2 regions of the Bradyrhizobium elkanii USDA 76 genome follow, and region 1 is predicted to be linked to the other one. Evidence: riboswitches for the same ligand, from Rfam matches in the RefSeq annotation. Region 1 holds a riboswitch; the other holds the start of a gene.

Region 1 (3,408 bases):
ATGGTCTGGAAGTTGAACAGCGCTTCGAGCCGGCCCTGGCTGATCTCCGGCTGGTACGGCGTATAGGCAGTGTACCAGGCCGGGTTCTCCAAAATGTTGCGCTGGATCACCGCGGGCAAAATGGTGCCGGAATAGCCTTGGCCGATCAGCGAGGTGAACACCTGGTTCTGCGCGGCGAGCTCGCTCATATGCGCGAGCGCCTCGGTCTCGCTCAGCGCCCGGCCGAGATCGAGCGGCGCCTTCTGCCGGATCGAGGCCGGCAGCGTCTCATTCATCAGCGCCTGCAGGCTCGCGGCGCCGACCGTCTCGAGCATCGCGTTGATGTCGCGCGGCGACGGTCCGATGTGGCGGCGGACGAAATCGGTGGCGGCTTCGTTGATCGGCTTGAAGGGCGCGTTCATGGGTGATCCTCGGGGTGATCCTTTAGGCGGTGTGCGCGGCGTAGGCGGCCTCATCCATCAGGCCGCCGAGCTCGCCCTTGTCGGCAATCTTCATCTTGAAGAACCAGGCCTTGCCGCCTGCGTCCGAATTGACCAGCGCGGGCTCGGCGGCGAGCGCGTCGTTGACCTCGACCACCTCGCCGGTGATCGGCGCGTAGACGTCGGAGGCGGCCTTGACGGATTCGACGACCGCGGCGGCCTCGGCCTTCTTCAGGCTGCGGCCGACCTTGGGCAGTTCGACGAACACGACGTCGCCGAGCTGCGACTGCGCATAGTCGGTGATGCCGATCGTGGCGACGTCGCCCTCGATGCGGAGCCATTCGTGGTCGGACGTGTACAGCGTCGTCATGGGGATCGATCCTTTGGCGTTTAGCGTTTGTAGGTATTGGGGACGAAGGGCGTTGCCGCGACCTTCAGGGGCAGCCGCTGGCCTCGCACTTCGGCGAAAACGGTGGTGCCGGCCGTGGAAAGGGCGGTAGGCAGATAGCCCATCGCGACCGGCGCATTGAGGCTCGGGCCGAAGCCGCCCGAGGTCACCTTGCCGATCTGCTCGGTCGAGGCGGCATCGGCGAACAATGCCGCGCCTTCGCGCACCGGGGCGCGGCCGTCGGGCTTCAGGCCGACCCGCCGGCGCCCGGCGCCATCTGCGAATTGCGCGAGAATCTTGTCGGCGCCCGGGAAGCCGCCGGCGCGGGCGCCGCCGCTGCGGCGAACCTTCTGCACCGACCATTCCAGCGCGCCTTCGACCGGCGTCGTCGTGGTGTCGATGTCATGGCCATAGAGGCACAGCCCGGCTTCGAGCCGCAGGCTGTCGCGCGCGCCGAGGCCGATCGGCAACACGTCGGGATTGTCGAGCAGCGCGGTGACCAGGGCTTCCGCCTTGTCCGCGGGCACCGAGATCTCGAAGCCGTCCTCGCCGGTATAGCCGGAGCGCGAGACGAAGCAGTCGATGTCGGCGACGCGGCGCGGACCGGCGTCCATGAATTTCATCGAACTGACATCTGGACAAAGTTTCGCCAGCGCCGATTCGGCTTTCGGCCCCTGCAGCGCGATCAGCGCGCGGTCGGCCAGCGCCACGATCTCGCAGCTATCGGAGAGATGCGCGCGCAGATGCGCCTCGTCCTCTTCCTTGCAGGCGGCGTTGACCACCAGGAACAGGTGATCGCCGAAATTCGCCACCATCAGGTCGTCGAGCAGGCCGCCCTCGTTGTTGGTGAACTGAGCGTAGCGCTGCCGTCCCGGCGCGATGCCAACGATGTCCTGCGGCACCAGTTTCTCCAGCGCGAGCGCCGCGTCGGCGACCTTGCCGGATTTGGCCTTCAGCACCAGCTGGCCCATGTGCGACACGTCGAACAGGCCGGCTTCCTTGCGGGTGTGCAGATGCTCCTTCAACACGCCGGCCGCATATTGCACCGGCATGTCGTAGCCGGCGAACGGCACCATCTTGGCGCCGCGCGCAAGGTGCAGCGCGTGCAGCGGGGTCTGTTTCAGCGGGGAAGTTTCGCTTGCAAGCATCACAGGGCCCTCGCGGTTCCCGTCGGGGACCTATTTCCCCTTGAGAAACCTGCAGAAAGCCCCATCTGTCGCTGTGCCTGAGAGTATTATCCCGTCGGCGGACGCATCGGGGCGAACCCCAGCGTCTCTTTCCAGATGTCAGACGTCACGCGGTCCTTTTGCCTGAGAGTTTCCGGGGCGGTTGCTCCTTCGGCGCCGGCGGTAAGGCCGGTCTCTCCCGACGTGACTAGGTATAGGTAGGTAGAAAACACGGCGCCACCAAGACTGTCAACGCAGCTGCAGCAACTATCCAATGGGCTTTGTGCTGCCGCGGCAAGCCCATGATCCGCCTGCACAGTTTCTGGACACCGCAGCTGGCAATGTCTAAAAGCGTTCGGCCGGAAAATGACGCCTTTTTGCGGCTGGCCGGCCCCTTTTTCCGATTGGATGAACATGAGCAGCGTCAACGACATCAGGTCGACATTTCTGAACTTCTTCAAGGAGAACGGGCACGAGATCGTGGCCTCGTCGCCGCTGGTTCCGCGCAACGACCCGACCTTGATGTTCACCAATGCCGGCATGGTGCAGTTCAAGAACGTCTTCACCGGCGTCGAGAAGCGCTCCTATCAGCGCGCCACGACGTCGCAGAAGTGCGTGCGCGCCGGCGGCAAGCATAACGACCTCGACAATGTCGGCTACACCGCGCGCCATCTCACCTTCTTCGAGATGCTCGGCAACTTCTCGTTCGGCGATTACTTCAAGGAGCGCGCGATCGAGCTCGCCTGGAATCTAATCACCAAGGATTTCGGGCTGAAGAAGGACAAGCTGCTGGTCACCGTCTACCACACCGACGACGAGGCGGCCGGCTACTGGAAGAAGATCGCGGGCTTCTCGGACGACCGCATCATCCGCATCCCGACCTCGGACAATTTCTGGGCGATGGGCGACACCGGCCCGTGCGGTCCGTGCTCCGAGATCTTCATCGACCGTGGCGAGCACATCTGGGGCGGCCCTCCGGGCAGCCCGGAGGAGGATGGCGATCGCTTCCTCGAATTCTGGAACCTCGTGTTCATGCAGTACGAGCAGGTGACGAAGGAGGAGCGCGTGGCGCTGCCGCGTCCCTCGATCGACACCGGCATGGGGCTGGAGCGCATGGCCTGCATCCTGCAGGGCGTCGAGAGCGTGTTCGAGACCGATCTGTTCCGTAACCTGATCGATGCGGCGGCGTCGGCCCTCGGCCACGGGCCGAGCGAGCAGAACCTGGCCTCGTACCGCGTGATTGCGGATCATCTGCGCTCGTCGGCGTTCCTGATCACCGACGGCGTGCTGCCGTCGAACGAGGGCCGCGGCTACGTGCTGCGCCGGATCATGCGCCGTGCGATGCGCCATGCGCAGCTCTTGGGCGCGAGCGAGCCGCTGATGCATCGCCTGGTCTGGGCGCTGGTCCGCGAGATGGGCCAGGCCTATCCGGATC
Region 2 (3,408 bases), 160 kb from region 1:
CGTCAACGCGGCCGCTAGCGTGCGGTGTTTCCAACGCGAGATAGGGAACATGCAAACTCTCCTGACGTGTAACTGGTCAAAGCCGGCTTATTCGTTATGCACGCGGTTCGTTATTTAGGCGAACTAACATGCTGTATGGCTTGTGAAATCGAGACTTGCACCAAGCGCCAAGCGCGTCAATCGGTTTCAGGCCGCATCGGACGTACACAAACGAATGAGGCCGCACGCCAGATTTTGGCTTTACAAAATCGTCGGCTGAGATTTTCGTAACGCGCGCGCGATGCCGGCGCCGTCAGAACAACAAGAGAGAACAACGATGAACCCAGCCAATCTCCCCTTTGATTCCGAAACGATGCTGCAGGGCCTGCGCAGCTGGGTGGAATGCGAAAGCCCGACCTGGGACGCCGCCGCGGTCGAGCGCATGCTCGATCTCGCCGCCCGCGAGATGGCGATCATGGGTGCGACGATCGAGCGCATCGCCGGACGCCAGGGCTTCGCGGGCTGCGTCCGCGCCCGTTTCCCCCATCCGAAACAGGGCCAGCCCGGCATCCTGATCGCCGGCCATCTGGACACCGTTCACCCGGTCGGCACCATCGAGAAGCTGAAGTGGCGGCGCGAAGGCAACAAGTGCTTCGGGCCGGGCATCTTCGACATGAAGGGCGGCAACTACCTGTCGATCGAGGCGATCAGGCAATTGGCGCGCGCCTCCTTCACCACGCCGCTGCCGATCACGGTGCTGTTCACCCCCGATGAAGAGGTCGGCACGCCGTCGACGCGCGACATCATCGAGGCGGAAGCCGCGCGCAACAAATACGTGCTGGTGCCGGAGCCCGGCCGCCCGAACAACGGCGTCGTCACCGGCCGCTATGCGATCGCGCGCTTCAATCTGGAAGCCACGGGCAAGCCCAGCCATGCCGGTGCAACGCTGTCTTCCGGGCGTTCCGCGATCCGCGAGATGGCGCGGCAGATCATCGCCATCGACGGCATGACCACCGAGGACTGCACCTTCTCGGTCGGCATCGTGCATGGCGGCCAGTGGGTCAATTGCGTCGCGACGACCTGCACCGGCGAAGCGCTCAGCATGGCCAAGCGCCAGGCCGATCTCGATCGTGGCGTCGAGCGCATGCTGGCACTGTCGGGTACCGCCAACGACGTCACCTTCAAGGTGACGCGCGGCGTCACGCGCCCGGTGTGGGAACCTGATGCGGGCACCATGGCGCTCTACGAAAAGGCAAAAGGCCTTGCGGCAGCGATGGGTCTCGATCTGCCGCACGGCAGCGCCGGCGGCGGCTCGGACGGCAACTTCACCGGCGCGATGGGCATCCCCACGCTCGACGGCCTCGGCGTTCGCGGCGCCGATGCGCATACGCTCAACGAGCACATCGAGGTCGACAGCCTCGCCGAACGCGGCCGCCTGATGGCGGCACTGCTGGCGACGCTGGACTGACATCGATTGCACTGCACAACACGTTGGCACTGCCGGATCGAAATTTAGCCTTGTCCATTTTTAAGGCTTCGCCTACGGTCCGGCCGTCCAACGCGACGATGCGGGAGAGATCGAAGCGACAACATTCGTGTTGTTGCCTTCGGCGCCGACGGAGCAACCGCCCCGGAAACTCTCAGGCAAAAGGACCGTATCGTCAGGACGATCTGGAGAGAGACGAACATGGCCGCACATCAAGGGCCGTGACGTCCACCGAAGGGGATAGTTCGCTTCTGGCCCCGGCCCGATGCGGATCAAGCTCTCAGGTACCGTGACAGATGGGGCGCCGATGCCGGTTTCACCGGTGGTTCGGCGACTCTAACCCACGGGAGCCTGACAACTATCATGCCACACATCGCGATCATCGGCGCCGGCATCACCGGCGTAACGACGGCCTATGCCCTGCTTGAACGCGGCTACAAGGTGACTGTCCTCGACAGGCATCGCTACGCCGCGATGGAAACCTCGTTCGCCAATGGCGGACAACTCTCCGCCAGCAACGCCGAAGTCTGGAACAGCGCTGCGACCATCCTCAAGGGGCTGCGCTGGATGCTCAGAAGCGACGCGCCGCTGCTGATGAACCCGAAGCCGAGCTGGCACAAATATTCCTGGATCGGCGAGTTCGTAGGCCACATCACGCGCTATCGCGGCAACACCATCGAGACCACGAAGCTCGCCATCGAAGCGCGCAAGCATCTGTTCTCGATCGCAGAGCGCGAGAATATCGCCTTCGATCTCGAGCGCCGCGGCATCCTGCACGTCTATCACGACAAGGCCGGCTTCGAAGCCGGCCTCAAGGTCAACACGCTGCTGCAGCAGGGCGGGCTCGACCGCCGGCCGGTGACATCGGACGAAATCCGCGTCATCGAACCCGCGCTGCAGACGGCCTGCTATGGCGGTTTCTTCACGCCGTCGGACGCAACCGGCGATATCCACAAGTTCACCCGCGGCCTCGCCGACGCCTGCGTCCGCCGTGGCGCGAGCTTCGTCCATGAAGCCGACGTCGACACGATCGCACGCGGCGATGACGGCTTCCGCATCGGCTGGAACGAAGCTGCTTCACATGAAGCTGCGGTCGCGACGCGGCATCAATTGCAAGCGGACGGGATCGTGATTTGCGCAGGCGTGGCGAGCCGCCACTTCGCCAGCCTGCTCAACGACCGCGTCAATGTCTATCCGGTGAAGGGCTATTCGATCACGGTGCAGCTCGATGCGCCACAAAGCCGGAACGCCGCCCCAACCGTCAGCCTGCTCGATGAAGCTGCGAAGATCGTCACCAGCCGGCTCGGCGCCGACCGCTTCCGCGTCGCCGGCACCGCCGAGTTCAACGGCTTCAACCGCGACATTCGCGCCGACCGCATTCAACCGCTGGTGGACTGGGTGCGGCATCATTTCCCAGAGATCGATACGTCGAAAGTCGTGCCATGGGCGGGCCTGCGCCCGATGATGCCGAACATGATGCCGGTGGTTCGCGCCGGACGGATTCCGGGCGTGTTCTACAACACGGGTCACGGTCATCTCGGCTGGACGCTGTCGGCGGCGACGGCGCAGATGGTGGCCCAGGCGATCGACGATTGGCGCGACCTCGACACGCCGCCGATGGCGCCGTCGTTCGGTGCCGGGCTCGACGTGCCTGCCAACGCGCGCAAAGCTGAAATCAATCCACCTTCCAGTGGACTGCTTCGAACTTCACCGGAGGAATAATCGCGGCCCACAGGACTGATTAGCTGCACCGCAAAATCCGCAGCACCGATGGCATGGGACTTGCTCAAGTTCTACCGTGAGTCTGCTACCATCTGTGCTACGGTCTGGTGTGCAACGGTCCCGCTGGGGACTTCATCGACCACAACCCAACGGATCAAATTTGCTCGGATATCTGCTTCGCCGCATCCTCGCCGCCATTCCCGTGATGGGCGTGGTGGCTC

Evidence for each region. Region 1 has a riboswitch for glycine ahead of gcvT (glycine cleavage system aminomethyltransferase GcvT). Riboswitches for the same ligand answer to the same signal wherever they lie in the genome.
Region 2: another riboswitch for glycine. It lies ahead of JEY66_RS18700 (D-amino acid dehydrogenase); the one in region 1 lies ahead of gcvT (glycine cleavage system aminomethyltransferase GcvT).

What each region holds. Positions count from the first base shown of each region.
Region 1 is NZ_CP066356.1:3,716,385-3,719,792, forward strand. Features, by position in the region: gene gcvP (aminomethyl-transferring glycine dehydrogenase) at 1-401, opposite strand, end outside; gene gcvH (glycine cleavage system protein GcvH) at 424-789, opposite strand; gene gcvT (glycine cleavage system aminomethyltransferase GcvT) at 810-1,955, opposite strand; glycine riboswitch at 2,097-2,185, opposite strand; gene alaS (alanine--tRNA ligase) at 2,388-3,408, shown strand, end outside.
Region 2 is NZ_CP066356.1:3,880,359-3,883,766, reverse strand. Features, by position in the region: gene JEY66_RS18710 (ABC transporter substrate-binding protein) at 1-51, opposite strand, end outside; gene JEY66_RS18705 (M20/M25/M40 family metallo-hydrolase) at 317-1,447, shown strand; glycine riboswitch at 1,539-1,645, shown strand; glycine riboswitch at 1,649-1,763, shown strand; gene JEY66_RS18700 (D-amino acid dehydrogenase) at 1,829-3,187, shown strand; gene JEY66_RS18695 (ABC transporter permease) at 3,348-3,408, shown strand, end outside.